2 linked regions of the Victivallis sp. Marseille-Q1083 genome follow. The protein of the gene in region 2 interacts with the protein of the main gene of each other region in a pairwise test. Links are inferred from orthologs where the notes say so. Each region holds a gene or a part of one and is shown on either strand. Other genes may lie near its edges.

Region 1 (6,998 bases), 1.2 Mb from region 2 along the record:
GTCCAGATTACCGCCGACCAGATCGTCCAGAAAAAAGCGCCCGGCGACACGATGCAGATCTGCGCGTTCCTCTGGGTGTATTACGGCTACCCGTCCAGTTCCTATGAAGGGGTCAATACCGAAACGGTCCGCTATACGAACGGTAAAATCATGGCTGATGACGACGATTTGGAATTCGACGCCGTCTGCGGCATTCCGGATTCCGGCATCGCCCATGCCATCGGTTACTCCACCGCCTCCGGCAAACCCTACCAACGCGCTTTCGTCAAATACACGCCGACCTGGCCGCGCAGTTTCATGCCGCAGAACCAGCAGGTCCGCAGCCTGGTCGCCAAGATGAAGCTGATTCCGGTGCCGGGCTTGATCGAAAACAAACGCCTGCTCTTCTGCGACGACTCCATCGTCCGCGGTACTCAACTCAAAGATACCGTCACCCGGCTTTACGAATACGGCGTCAAGGAAGTACATATGCGTTCCGCTTCGCCGCCGTTGGTTTTCGGCTGCAAATTCCTCAATTTTTCCCGTTCGCGTTCCGAACTCGACCTCGCCGCCCGGCGGGCAATCGAGCGGCTGGAAAATGGCAAATGCGACGATGCGACCATCGCCAAATATCTTGAATACGGTTCGCCGGAATATGAAAGCATGGTCGAAGAAGTCCGCAAGGAACTCAATTTGAACAGCTTGAAATATCAGAAGCTGGAGAAATTGCTGGGCGCGATCGGCCTGCCGCGCGAGCAGGTCTGCACTTACTGCTGGGACGGCTGGGAGCCGGAAGCGGCCAAACGGTAGCATTCCGGGTCGCGGCAACGGCGGTCACTCGAAAATATCGATCATCATGATCGCTTCCAGCTGAGCGACCGCTTTTTTCATATTGGTCACCAGTTCGGCATAACGAGTCTGCGCCTGGATCAGATTGCTCTGCGCCCGGTCGACCCGGTCGACCGATTCGTCGCGTTGGCGGTAGCGTTCGACGACCAGCTCGCGCTGTTCCCGGGCCGCCGCCAACAGTTCCCGGTAAACCTTGGCCTGTTCCAGACAGCTTTGGTACCAGGCATAGCCGGCCAGAATGTCGTTGACGATTTCCAGATAGGTTTCCGCCATCCGGTATCGGGTCGCCGCGTAAGCCGCCTGTTGTTCGCGCATCGCATTGTAGCGGGCGAAGCCGTTGAAGATCATCCATTCGGCGCGCACGCCGTAACTGACGCCCGGCCCGTCGTAATAGTTGCGGTCGAAACGGAAATCCTGGTAGCGCGAAGAAGAAGCGGCGTAGTCAAACTGGCTGTAAGCGTAAATCTGCGGTGAAAAAGCGCTGTAGGAGCGGTATTTCTCGTACTCGGCCATCTTCAGCGTCTCCTCCATGATGTGCATGATCGGGCTGTTGTGCAGCGCGATGTCCAAACAGAGGTCCGCCGAATAGGGAATCGGCCGCAGATTGCCTTCCAGTCCGGTCAATTCCAGATGCGCCGGCAGCCGCCCTTCGGCATACCCCATCAATTGCGCCAGCGCGTAACCGGCAATTTCCTGCTGGTATCGCGCCTGAATGATGTCGGTTTGGGCAAAGCCCTGCTGCAACTGAAAGTTCAGCACTTCATCCCGCACCCGCCGGCCGGCTTCAAAACCGGTTTCGGCCTCCTGCCGCATCGTTTGCTGAAACTGGCGGTTGTCCTGTTGAATCCGGTCGATTTCCGCCGCCAGTTGCCAGTCGAAATAGGCATAGGCGACCGCCCGGCGCAACATGCATTTGGTCTTCATCTCCATCGCCATTTCCCGCCGGAAGCCGCTCTCGCGGGCCAGCATGGCAAATTCCCGGCCGAGTCCGTCGAACAGCAGCCAGCTGGCGGTGACATTGGTCATGCTGGTGAAATTATAACGCCGGCCGGGTTCGTCCATCAATTGATTTTCCAGGTGATTGTGCCAGTTCAAGTGCTGGCCGGCATCGGTCCCGGCGGTAATTTGCGGCAAAAACGCCCCCAACGACTGGTAATAACGCATTTTCGCCGCATAAACCGCCTGCCCGGCCGCCAGATAGTTCTGGTTGTTGAGCACGGCAATTTCCTGGGCGTCCCGCAATTTGAGTTCCTTGAGTCCGGCCAGCATCCGATCGGTGGCCTCCCGGTTGGCCGGACCATAGGTATCGCTCAACAACTCCACCGCCGGCGGCGCAGCGGTATGGCAGCCGCCGAGCAGCAGAATCAACGCCGCCGGCAGCCAATGACGAAGATTTTTCATCGCACTCCTCCTCCCGTGAAAAATCCGAAAAATCACTCGGTTACGCATTTCCTCATGCTCTATATTTTACCGCCGTTTCAAGAAAATACAAATAACAACGTCAGGTCAATTGCCGGGCCGGCTGGAAAATAGACGGCAGGAAACGGCAAATCCGGTTTTCTTTTTGCCGGAAAAGATGTAGATTATGGTTTCCCCGATTTTCCGGCGCTGCCATTTGGCGTGGCTTGTTGTCTGTAGCGTAGTTTACAGGAGAATAAAATAATATGCTTGATAAAATTACCATCAAAGGTGCGGCCCAGCACAATCTCAAATCCATCGATGTGGAAATTCCCCGCAATCGACTGGTGGTCATCACCGGTTTGTCCGGGTCCGGCAAGAGTTCGCTCGCCTTTGATACACTGTACGCGGAGGGACAGCGCCGGTATGTGGAAAGTCTGTCGGCGTATGCCAGGCAGTTTCTCGACCGGCTGCAGAAGCCGAAAGTCGATCATATCGAAGGATTGTCACCGGCCATCGCCATCGAACAGCGGTCCGCCGGGGCTTCACCGCGGTCGACCGTCGCCACCGTCACCGAAATTTACGACTACCTGCGCCTCCTCTACGCCCATGTCGGAGTGCCGCACTGTCCGCATTGCGACCGCAAGCTGAAACCGCAATCGGCCCAAGCGATCTGCGACACCATCGAGGCGCTGCCGGCCGGCCGGAAACTGATGCTGCTGGCTCCGTTCGTCGCCGGCCGCAAAGGGGAACACAGGGACATCTTTGAAAAGATGCGTGCCGAAGGTTTCGTCCGGGCCCGGGTCGACGGTGAAATACGGCTGCTCGAAGAGGAAATTCCGGCGCTGGAAAAGACCAGAAAACATACGATCGAGGCCGTCGTCGACCGGCTGGTGTCGGGCCAGATCGACCGGATTCGTCTGAGCGATTCGGTGGAACTGGCGCTGAAACACGGCGAAGGGGTCCTCACCCTTCTGCAGGAAAATCCGGAAGCGGACGGACCGGCCTGGCTGGAAGAGCAGTTGAGCGAACACCTGGCCTGTCTGGAATGCGGAATCAGCTTCGGCCAATTGCTGCCGCGCAACTTCTCGTTCAACAGCCCGTACGGCGCCTGCCCGGCCTGCAACGGCCTCGGCGTCCAGATGGTCATGGACCCTCAACTGGTCATCCCGGACCGTTCGCTGTCGATCAAGGACGGCGCCATCCCCGGCTGGCGGCGCGGCCCCCGGCATCTGATCATCTATTACAATCTGCTGCTCCGCAAGCTGGCGGAAGCCTGGAATGAGCCGAAAATGCTGACAACGCCGTTCGAAAAGCTGCCGGAAGCCATCCAGCACCTGATCCTTTACGGCAGCGGCAGCAAGCCGCTCGAATTCGACTACCACATCCGTGGCCGCAAATTCCACTGGAGCAAGCCGTTCGAAGGAGTTCTGGCCAATCTGCAGCGGCGGCTCGGCGAAACCGAGAGCGATTCGGTGCGGGAGCGGCTGCAGAGTTATCTGTCGCCGCGCCCCTGTCCGGTCTGCCACGGCGCCCGGCTCAATCCGGTCAGCCTGGCGGTAACGGTCGACGGCATGGCCATCGACAAATTCAACGCCCTGCCGGTCGACGATGCGCTGGAGTTCATCCGCCACATCCGGTTGGGCGTCGAGGAGCGCAAAATCGCCGAAGAAGCCCTGCGGGAAATCGGTTCGCGCTTGCAATTCCTCCAGGATGTCGGCTTGTCCTACCTGGCGCTGAACCGGGTCAGCGGCACGCTGTCCGGCGGCGAGGCGCAGCGCATCCGGCTGGCCACCCAGCTGGGCTGCGCGCTGGTCGGCGTGCTGTATATCCTCGACGAACCGAGCATCGGGCTGCATCAGCGCGACAACGACCGGCTGCTGGCGACCTTGAAGCAATTGCGCGACCTGGGCAATACCGTCGTCGTTGTCGAACACGATCTGGATACCATCCGGGCGGCGGATTACGTGCTGGACATCGGTCCCGGCGCCGGACGGCACGGCGGCGAACTGGTGGCCGCCGGTCCGCCGGAAGCGATCGCCGCGGCGCCGCAGTCGCTGACCGGCGATTACCTGTCCGGGCGGCGGTTCATCCCGGTGCCGGCGCAACGGCAGACCGGCAACGGCAAACGCCTGACGATCCGCGGCGCCCGGCAGAACAATCTGAAAAATATCGACGTCAGCATTCCGCTGGGGACATTCTGCTGCGTCACCGGCGTCTCCGGTTCCGGCAAAAGTTCGCTGGTCAACGAAATTCTGGTCCGGGCTTTGAACAAACGGATGGGCCTGCTGGACGCCGAACCCGGCGACCACGATGCCATCGAAGGACTGGAGTTTATCGACAAGGCGATCGTCATCGACCAGACGCCGATCGGCCGGACGCCGCGTTCCAATCCGGCGACTTACACCGAAGCGTTCGGACTGATCCGCAAACTTTATGCCGAGCTGCCGGAATCCAAAGTGCGCGGTTACCAGCCCGGCCGGTTCAGTTTCAACGTCAAAGGCGGCCGTTGTGAAGAGTGCAGGGGCGACGGCATCAAGAAGATCGAAATGCAGTTCCTCTCCGACGTTTACGTCGAGTGCGCCAGTTGCGGCGGCAAGCGATTCAACGCGGAAACCTTGAGTGTGCGTTACAAGAAGCTGAACATCGCCGAGGTGCTCGATCTGACCGTCAACCAGGCGGTGGAATTTTTCGAGGCGGTGCCGCCGCTGATGCGGAAATTCAGGACGCTGCAGGAAGTCGGGTTGGGTTATATCCACCTCGGACAGCCGGCGACGACGCTGTCCGGCGGCGAAGCGCAGCGGGTCAAGCTGGCGACCGAGCTGGCCAGGATTCCGCGCGGTCACACCATCTATATCCTGGATGAACCGACCACCGGCTTGCACCTGGCCGACATCGACCAGTTGCTGAAGGTGCTGCTGCACCTGCGGGATCTCGGCAACACCATCCTGGTCATCGAACACAATCTGGACGTCATCAAGACGGCCGATTACGTCATCGACATGGGCCCGGAAGGCGGGGCGGCCGGCGGCCGGCTGATCAAGGCGGGAACGCCGGAGGAGCTAGCCAGATGCAAAAAATCCCATACCGGACAATACCTGAAGCCATATCTCGGCTGAAGCGGCCGGTCGGAACAGTCAGGCGCCCGGAAAGTCAAACCTCCGGGCGGGCTTTTGGTTCGCTGGAGTTATCGTTTTCATGGATTTGATGTTGAATGTTTTCCTGGCGATCGTCGAAACGTTTCTGGCCTTCGGACTCGGCGCGCTGGCGATGCGCTACCAATTTCTGCAGCCGGGCGATCTGCCGCGACTGGGCCGTCTCACCCTTGATCTGATGTTTCCGCTGATGGTATTTTCATCGATCACCCGCAATTTCGATCCTTCCCGGCTCAACGATCTGTGGCTGATGCCGGTGCTCGGCTTCGCACTGATGGCGTTCGGCGCGCTGGCCGGATTCGGGCTGCGCCGGGGCATGCGCGGCCGGACGCCGGCGCGGCTGGCGACGTTTCACCATTTCTGCGCGGTCAACAACTACGTCTTTCTGCCGCTGATCGTGCTCGACAAAATCTGGGGCGAACATTACGTATCACTGTTGCTGCTGATGAACGTCGGTTCGACGATCGGCTTCTGGACGATCGGGGTTCTGACCCTCGGCGGCAGCGGCCTGAGTCAATCGATCAAGAATATTTTTTCGATCAATCTGCTGGCGGTGGCCGCCGCGCTGTTCGTCTCCTTTCTCGGTCTCCCGATTCCGACGGTGCTGGCCAACACCGCCCGCAGCATCGGCGACGCCTCGGTGCCGGTCATGCTGCTGCTGATCGGTGCGGCCATCTACAACAGCGCCGGCAAAATTTTCCATTACAAATTCGACGTTTTCTATCTGTCGGCCGTCCGGCTGGTGCTGCTGCCGCTGCTGATCGTCCTGGCGCTGAAACTGCTGCCGCTGCCGCGGGAGGTCTACGAAGTAACCTTCGTCGTCGCGCTGATGCCGGTTTCTTCCAGCTCGGTCCTGATCACCCAGCGTTACGGCGGCTGTACCGATTTCGCCGGTCAGGCGATCGTCGTCACCACCGTATTGTCGCTCTTTTCCATCCCATTGATGCTCAATTTGCTGTAGCAATCCCAAGGCGCCGATTTTGGAAAAAATCCCCAGATTCCAGGTGGCCGCTTCCGCCGCCGGATTGATATCGGCGGCTTTCCGGTCGGATTCCACAACACTTCCGGTAAGCAGAGAATGTACCATTAAACCGTACTTCCCGCTCATCCATGCAGCTCGTTCCATCATTTTGGCGACCGTTCCTGTTTGTTTTTTTCAATTCCAGATTTCCAGTTCGACGGCCGGATCGATTACCGTGCAGTCGGGAGCCGAAACCAATTCCGCCCGCACCTGGTGCAGGCCCGGTTCCGGACTCCAGTCGAACTCTACCGCGCTACGGTTGTCCAGGCGGCTGTAACCGGCCGGCACCTGCGGTACGGCGGCTCTGGCGACTTCCTGGCCGTCGGCCAGCAGCCGCAGGGAAACTTCGCCGCTGTCGATCGCACCGATATTGCTGACGGCAGCCACCACTTTGCCCGAACCATACCGGTCGAACACCAGCGCATCCGGCTGGAATGTCAACACCGGCCGCACAAAATAATCGTAGCACATCCGGTCGACCAGCTTGTAATGATCTTTCTTCTCCTTGAGGATGTTGAAAAAGCCGACGCCGCGTACTTCCGGAAATTCCCGGCGCTGCAGCCGCAGGTAGTTTTCATATTCCCGCACCGGCAGAC
Region 2 (6,574 bases):
TCCGCTTCGCTTCTGGCGCCGGCCAGCGAATGAAAATGCTGCCGGTAACGGGGATGGTACAAGGTGTAGCTGCCGTCCCCGGTGGCGACTTTCGGAAATAATTCCGGCGATTCCCGGGCGAATTCCCGGCGGAAGAATTCGAGGAACTGTCCTTTGCTCATCCACCATTTCGGCGCGATCAGCGCATCGGAAGCCGCGTCGCCGGTCAGGCGCATGACGATGCGTCCTTCCGGTTGGCGCCGCAGGAAATCGGCGGCGGCGGCGGCATATTCATATTCGTTGAGCAGACGAAGCTGCGTCCTGCGGCCCGGATCGCCGTACCAGGCGGCCAGCGGGCTGTTCTTCAATACCATCAACTGATGCAGTTTGACCGCCTGGAACGGCAGTTCGGCCAGCAATTCGGCACTCCGGCTCCACATCTCCGGCGTTTCCTGCGGCAAGCCGAGGATCAGGTGCGCCGCCGTCCGGAGCTGCCGTTCGGCCAGGCGCTGCGCCGCCAGTCTGACGGCGGCGAAATCGTGGCCGCGGCGGATCAACTGCAGCGTCCGGTCGTGGCAGGATTGGACGCCGAGTTCGACCCAGACTTCATAGCGCCGGTTGAGTTCGGCAAGGTAATCGAGCACCGGTTCGGGCAGGGCGTCCGGCCGGGTGGCGATGATGACCAGCCGGAAATCGGCCTGAGCGAGCACGGTTTCATAGTAACTGCGCAGTTGTTCCACCGGAGCATACGTGTTGGTGAACGACTGGAAATAGGCGATGTAAGGCGGTTCGGCCCGGTAGCGCTGCCGGGCGAAAGCGATGCCGCGGGCGACTTGTTCCGGCAGTTGCAGCTGGCGGGCCAGGTGGCGGGCCCGGCTGCCGTCGGCGGCGCAGAACAGACAGCCGCCGCGCAGTTCCCGGTCCCGGTTCGGGCAGCCGAGCGCAAGATCGACCGGAATCCGGTAGAGCGGCTTGCCGTACCGGCCGGTCAGGTAGTCTTTGAAAAAAATCAGTTTCTTCATGTCTGGAATGTAACGATGCGGCCGAGGAAGAGAATCATTCCGGTGGCATTGTCGATGATGGCATAAAGGAACGGCCGGTCAAGGCGGAGCGTAAGAGGCGGCGGCTCCGGCCTCGGAACGCTGCCGGTCCACATCCCAATCGCGGTGGCGGCGGTTGCTTCGCTGCCCCGTTCATCGACTTCGAGGAACACTTTCTGCTTGATCAGGCCGATATAGAGCGGAAAAGCGTCGGTGATGCCGGAGAAGTCGGCTTTGCCGGGCGTGAATACGTCGTCCAGGCCGAGCGCTTTCAATGGCGGTATCAAATTCATCTCGCTGGTCAGTTTGAATTTCGGCAGGAAGAGGTCGATCTTCTGCTGGGAGAGTTGTTGGAGAACCTTTGCCCATTCCTCGGCGGAAAGCAATTGTTCCAGGGTTTCCAGTGAGCTATCCGGCTCCGGCAGCAGGAACAGCATGGAAAGGTCGCCGGGACGGTAATTCAATTGAATGGCCTGACCGTACGGCAGTTTCGCGTAGCGGTAATTGGCGGTTTGCCGCATGAACGGCACCGGCGTGCTGGTGCCGTCCGCCTGATGGAATTCTTCCGGCCGGGTGAAATGTCTGTCGAACGGCGATTCCCAGCGTCCGAGGAAATAAACGCAGTTCAACAATACCATGTAAGCGTTTTTGACATCGTCCGTATCGACGATTTTGGTGATTCGGCCATGCGTTCCTTCAGCGGCGGCGGCATTGATACGGGTGACGGCATCGGCCGGGCGGCGCAAAAAATCCACCAATTCGAATTGCGGCGCGAAAAACTGCTCGATTTTCCGCCGGTAATCCGCCCGCGGCGGGATGTCTTCCTGCAGGAAAATTGCCGAGAGGAACTCCAAAGTGACGTCTTCCTTCTCCGCCGTCCGGGCGAACCGTTGCTGTAATGCGGCAAAAGCGGTCTCCGGGCGGTCCGGATAGTTCAGCGCCGTCTGGAGTTCGGCCGCGCTGCCGCTGTCGGCTCCGAGGTAGGGCATGGCCATCAGGCAGGAGATGGAATAAGGCGAAAAACAAAAATTGTTCTTGACCCCGGCCAGTTCCCGGTAGAGTCGGAAAGCGAACGCGGTATTGCCCTCGACCAATTCCGCCGTTTCGGTTTTTACCGCCGGTTCGGCCGGACTGGCGTCGCCGGGCGGCAGCCAGATCGCCGCCGCCAACAGGAAAATTGCCAAAAGTTTCATTTTTTATTTCCTGATTCGATAAAATTATTTTTGCTTAATTTCCGAATCTGATCGCGCAGTGTCGCCGCCCGTTCGAATTCCAGCGCTTCGGCGGCGGAGAGCATTTCGCCTTCCAGTTCCAGGATGAGTTCCTGAAGCTCTTCGCCGGTCAGGCTGCCGCCGTCCGCCGCCGCCGGCACGACGCCGTCCAAAATGGCCCGGGCGGCATCGGCGTTGCCGAATTTTTTCTTCGATTCCTGGCCGTTGGCGACGACATCGGCGATGCTGGCCAGTTTGTCTTTGACGATGGTTTTGGGAGTGATGCGGTGTTGCCGGTTGTATTCCTCCTGGCGGGCGCGGCGGGCCTGGCTGCCGTCGATCAGGGCCTGCATGCTCGGGGTGATATGGTCGCCGTAGAGGATGACCCGTCCGTTGACATTCCGCGCCGCCCGGCCGGCCACCTGGATGAGCGAACGCTCCGAACGCAGGAAGCCTTCTTTGTCGGCGTCGAGGATGGCGACCAGCGCCACTTCCGGCAGGTCGATGCCTTCGCGCAGCAGATTGATGCCGATCAGGCAGTCGAAATCGCCTTCCCGCAATTTGGCCAGCACCCGGACCCGTTCCAGCGCGTCGAGTTCCGAATGCAGGTAGCTGGTTTTCAAGCCGAGCTCGCTCAGGTAATCGGCCAGCCGTTCGGAACTCTTTTTGGTCAGCGTGGTGACCAGTACCCGTTCGTGTTTGGCGGCGGCGGCGCGGATTTCGGCCATGACGTCGTCGACCTGGCCCTCCAGCGGCCGCACTTCGATCAGCGGGTCGAGCAGGCCGGTCGGCCGGATGATCTGTTCGATGACGCCGCCGGAGTGCTCCAGCTCATACGGGCCGGGAGTCGCCGACACGAAAACGATGTCATTGGTCAATTTTTCGAATTCATCGAATTTCAACGGCCGGTTTTCGAGCGCCGAAGGCAGCCGGAAGCCGTGGTCGATCAACGTCTGCTTGCGGCTGCGGTCGGCCTTGTACATGCCCTGCACCTGCGGCAGCGTCACATGCGATTCGTCGATGACCGTCACCAGGTCGGGCGGAAAGAAGTCGAACAGGCAGTAGGGCCGGCTGCCCGGCCGGCGTTTGGCCAGGTGCATCGAGTAATTCTCGATGCCGCTGCAATAGCCGATCTCCTGCATCATTTCAAGGTCGTAATTAACCCGCTGGTAGATGCGCTGGGCTTCGACCAGCAGCCCGTTGTTTTCAAAAAAACGAACCCGCTCCTTCATCTCCCGGCGGATGGCGTCGGAAGCCTCTTCGATCCGGTGGGCCGGCAGCACGAAGTGCTTGCAGGGGAAAAAAGTGATTTTATTCGGCCGGGTTTTCAGCTGGCCGCTGACGGCGTCGTGGCGGGAAATGCTTTCCACCTCATTGCCCCAGAAATTGATCCGGATGAAATCATCGCGTTGCGGTTCATGAATTTCCACCGCGTCGCCGCGCACCCGGAACTGGCCGGCTTCCGGCGCCGTATCGTTGCGTTCATACTGGATGTCGATCAGCCGGTGCAGCATTGCGTTGCGTTCGAGTTGGTCGCCGACCCGGACGGTGACGCACATGTCGGCATAATCGTCCGGCGAGCCCAGGCCGTAGATGCAGGAGACGCTGGCGACGACGATGACATCGCGCCGCTCGACCAGCGAAGCGGTGGCCGACAGGCGCAATTTTTCGATGCTGTCGTTGATGCTGGCGTCTTTGGCGATGTAAGTGTCGGTCTGCGGAATGTAGGATTCCGGCAGGTAGTAATCGTAATAGCTGATGAAATATTCGACGGCGTTTTCCGGGAAGAAACCCTTGAATTCACTGTACAACTGGGCGGCCAGCGTCTTGTTGTGCGACAAGATCAGCACCGGCCGCTCCAGCTTGGCGATGACATTGGCCAGCGTGAAGGTTTTGCCGGAGCCGGTGACGCCGAGCAGCGTTTGATAACGTTTTTTGGCGGCAAAGCCCTGCAGCAGCGCTTCAATCGCCTGCGGCTGGTCGCCGGAGGGACGGTAGGAAGATTGTAATTTGAATAGTGCCATGATGAAAGACAATTTAATGTTGCAGGGCGGAATTGTCAACCTTCGTCCGGGCCGTTTCCGGCAATTTGAGCGGTCTTGGAAGTTGATTGATGCCGTACAGGGCCAGCAGGCAGCCGAGCGGCAGCAGCGGCAGCCGGAAACGCCAGTCCAGATTGCCGAGCGGCAGCAGCATGAAATAACCGCACGACAGCAGCACCGCGATCACCAGCGTCCACTGTTTTTGCCGGCAGAGCCGCCAGAAGCCGTAACCGGTCAGCAGCCAGAGCAGGCCGTACCAGGGCAGGTAGAGGACGGTCAGCACGGTCGCCGGCAGGTTGCCGGCGAAATAGTGGCGGATTGCCGCGAACAGTCCCTGCCGGCGCAGAATATCCAGCGTGCCGCGGTTGCCGGCAGCGATTTGCAGCCGTTCCAGCAGCGGCGTGATGTCCGGCTGGAAAAAATCGATCAGATTGCACGGCAGCCACCGCAGGAAGCCGGATAGATTTTCCAGAATGAGTTGCCGGCCGAGTTGTCCGGCCAGCCGGCTGCGGAGGAATGTGTCCGGTTCGGCCGGCAGCCTGGCGTCCAGTTCGCGGCGCACCTGGTCGAAAGGGTGGCCGTCCCGGACCGACAGGTAGCTGCCGGCCTTGTAAAACAGCAGATAATAGCCGCCATGCGAAGAAAATTCGAAATGGCCGTAATGGAGGTAGTTGCGCCAGCTCCAGGCCAGCGGCAGCGAATTGGCCGCCAGGACGAACCACAGCAGCGCCAGCCAGCGGCGGCGGGTCAGGGCGTGCCGCCATTGCCACAGCAGAAAAAGTGTCGCCGGGATGAAGAAGAACATGGCCGCCGGGCGGCAGCAGCTAGCTGCTGCCAGGGACAGGCCAGCTCCTGCTGGCCTGTCCCTGGCTATTAAAAACAACATCAGGGAGAAGAAAAACAGGAAGGGAATTTCGGACAACGGCACTGCCGTGCAGGCCAGGAAACCGGCGCTGCCGCCCAGGAAAAAGACGACGAACCGGCGGTAACGCAAACGAAAATAGTTCGCCAGTCGCAAGATCAGAAAGGTGATGCCCCAGGCGGACAGCAGATTCAGCCAGAGATAGCTGCCGAACAAGGCCAGCAGCATCGGAACGCCCGGCGCCCGCCAGCCATCGGGAACCGCCGCCGGATAATCGAACTGACCGGTATTGCGCAGTGTTTCGGCCAGCACCAGGTAATCGCCGCAGTCAGGGAAGGGGGCGTAATGAATGCCGCCGGCCAATGCGACGAGAAATCCGGCCAGCGGCGGCAGGCAGGACCAGAGAATATCAGGCAGGAGAACTTTGAATTTCATCGACGGCGGCTTGGAATGATGCCGAAAAAAATATGGTCTTTTCCCGACCGGCGGCGCCGGCCGGAAAAAGACGGCAAAAGCTCTGGCGAAGGAAGAACCCGGCAAGGCGCCTTCTTTCAAGAAGGTTTTCCCGCCCGCGTCCTTCCTTTGCCGGCCGGCTCAGGCGTCCGCCAGGGCGACGACGCCGGGCAGGGCCTTGCCTTCGAGGAATTCGAGGGACGCGCCGCCGCCGGTGGAGATGTGCGACATCTTGTCGGCCAAACCGCTCTGGTTGACCGCCGCGACGGAGTCGCCGCCGCCGATGATGCTGATGCAGTCGCAGTCGGCCACCGCTTTGCAGACGGCCATCGTGCCGGCGGCGAAGTTCGGCATTTCAAAACAGCCCATCGGACCGTTCCAGACTACCGTCTTGGCCTTGGCGATTTCAGCCGCGTACAGTTTGATGGTTTCCGGACCGATATCGAGCGCCATGTAGCCGTCGTCGATATCGTCGCCGACGATTTTGGTATCGGCCTCGTTGTCGAATTTGTCGGCGATCTTGTTGTCGACCGGCAGCAGGAATTTGACGCCTTTGCGCTTGGCCAGCTCCAGCGTTTCCCTGGCGGTGTCGAGCAATTCGTCCTCACAGAGCGAATTGCCGATGTTGTGGCCCAGCGCCTTGAGGAAAGTGTAGGCCATGCCGCCGCCGATCAGGATGGTATCGACCTTTTCCATCAGCGACTTCAGCACTTCGAGTTTGCCGGAAACCTTGGCGCCGCCGATGATGGCGACGAACGGCCGGGCCGGATTGGCTACCGCTTTGCCAAGGTATTGCAGCTCCTTGTCCATCAGGAAGCCGGCGACGCAGTTGGCTTTGTCCATGAATTCGGTGATCACCGCCGTCGAAGCGTGGGCGCGGTGGGCGGTGCCGAAGGCGTCGTTGACGTAAACGTCGCCGAGTTTGGCCAGTTCCTTGGCGAATCCGCGCAGCGCGGCTTTGTCTTCATCGGTCTTGGCCTTGAGGTC

The links.
Region 1: the proteins of uvrB (region 2) and uvrA interact in binary tests that used the Escherichia coli proteins (3 or more experiments, as listed by UniProt). The link is inferred for Victivallis sp. Marseille-Q1083 from one-to-one orthologs.

Annotation. Positions count from the first base shown.
Region 1 is NZ_CAHJXL010000001.1:1,840,965-1,847,962, reverse strand. The notes cover bases 2,123-5,545. They hold uvrA (excinuclease ABC subunit UvrA), read left to right. Parts: upstream 2,123-2,492; coding sequence 2,493-5,345; downstream 5,346-5,545. Other genes in these bases: HWX74_RS07425 (AEC family transporter), read left to right, coding at 5,425-5,545; HWX74_RS07435 (TolC family protein), read right to left, coding at 2,123-2,229. Also shown: HWX74_RS07440 (amidophosphoribosyltransferase), read left to right, coding at 1-789; more of HWX74_RS07435, read right to left, coding at 814-2,122; more of HWX74_RS07425, read left to right, coding at 5,546-6,342; HWX74_RS07420 (hypothetical protein), read right to left, coding at 6,538-6,998. UniProt on the Escherichia coli protein: The UvrABC repair system catalyzes the recognition and processing of DNA lesions. UvrA is an ATPase and a DNA-binding protein. A damage recognition complex composed of 2 UvrA and 2 UvrB subunits scans DNA for abnormalities.
Region 2 is NZ_CAHJXL010000001.1:3,067,006-3,073,579, forward strand. Bases 1,734-4,732 are described here. They hold uvrB (excinuclease ABC subunit UvrB), read right to left. Parts: upstream 4,258-4,732; coding sequence 2,209-4,257; downstream 1,734-2,208. Other genes in these bases: HWX74_RS12620 (serpin family protein), read right to left, coding at 1,734-2,212; HWX74_RS12630 (hypothetical protein), read right to left, coding at 4,268-4,732. Outside these bases: HWX74_RS12615 (TIGR01212 family radical SAM protein), read right to left, coding at 1-1,001; more of HWX74_RS12620, read right to left, coding at 998-1,733; more of HWX74_RS12630, read right to left, coding at 4,733-5,569; pgk (phosphoglycerate kinase), read right to left, coding at 5,729-6,574. UniProt on the Escherichia coli protein: The UvrABC repair system catalyzes the recognition and processing of DNA lesions. A damage recognition complex composed of 2 UvrA and 2 UvrB subunits scans DNA for abnormalities.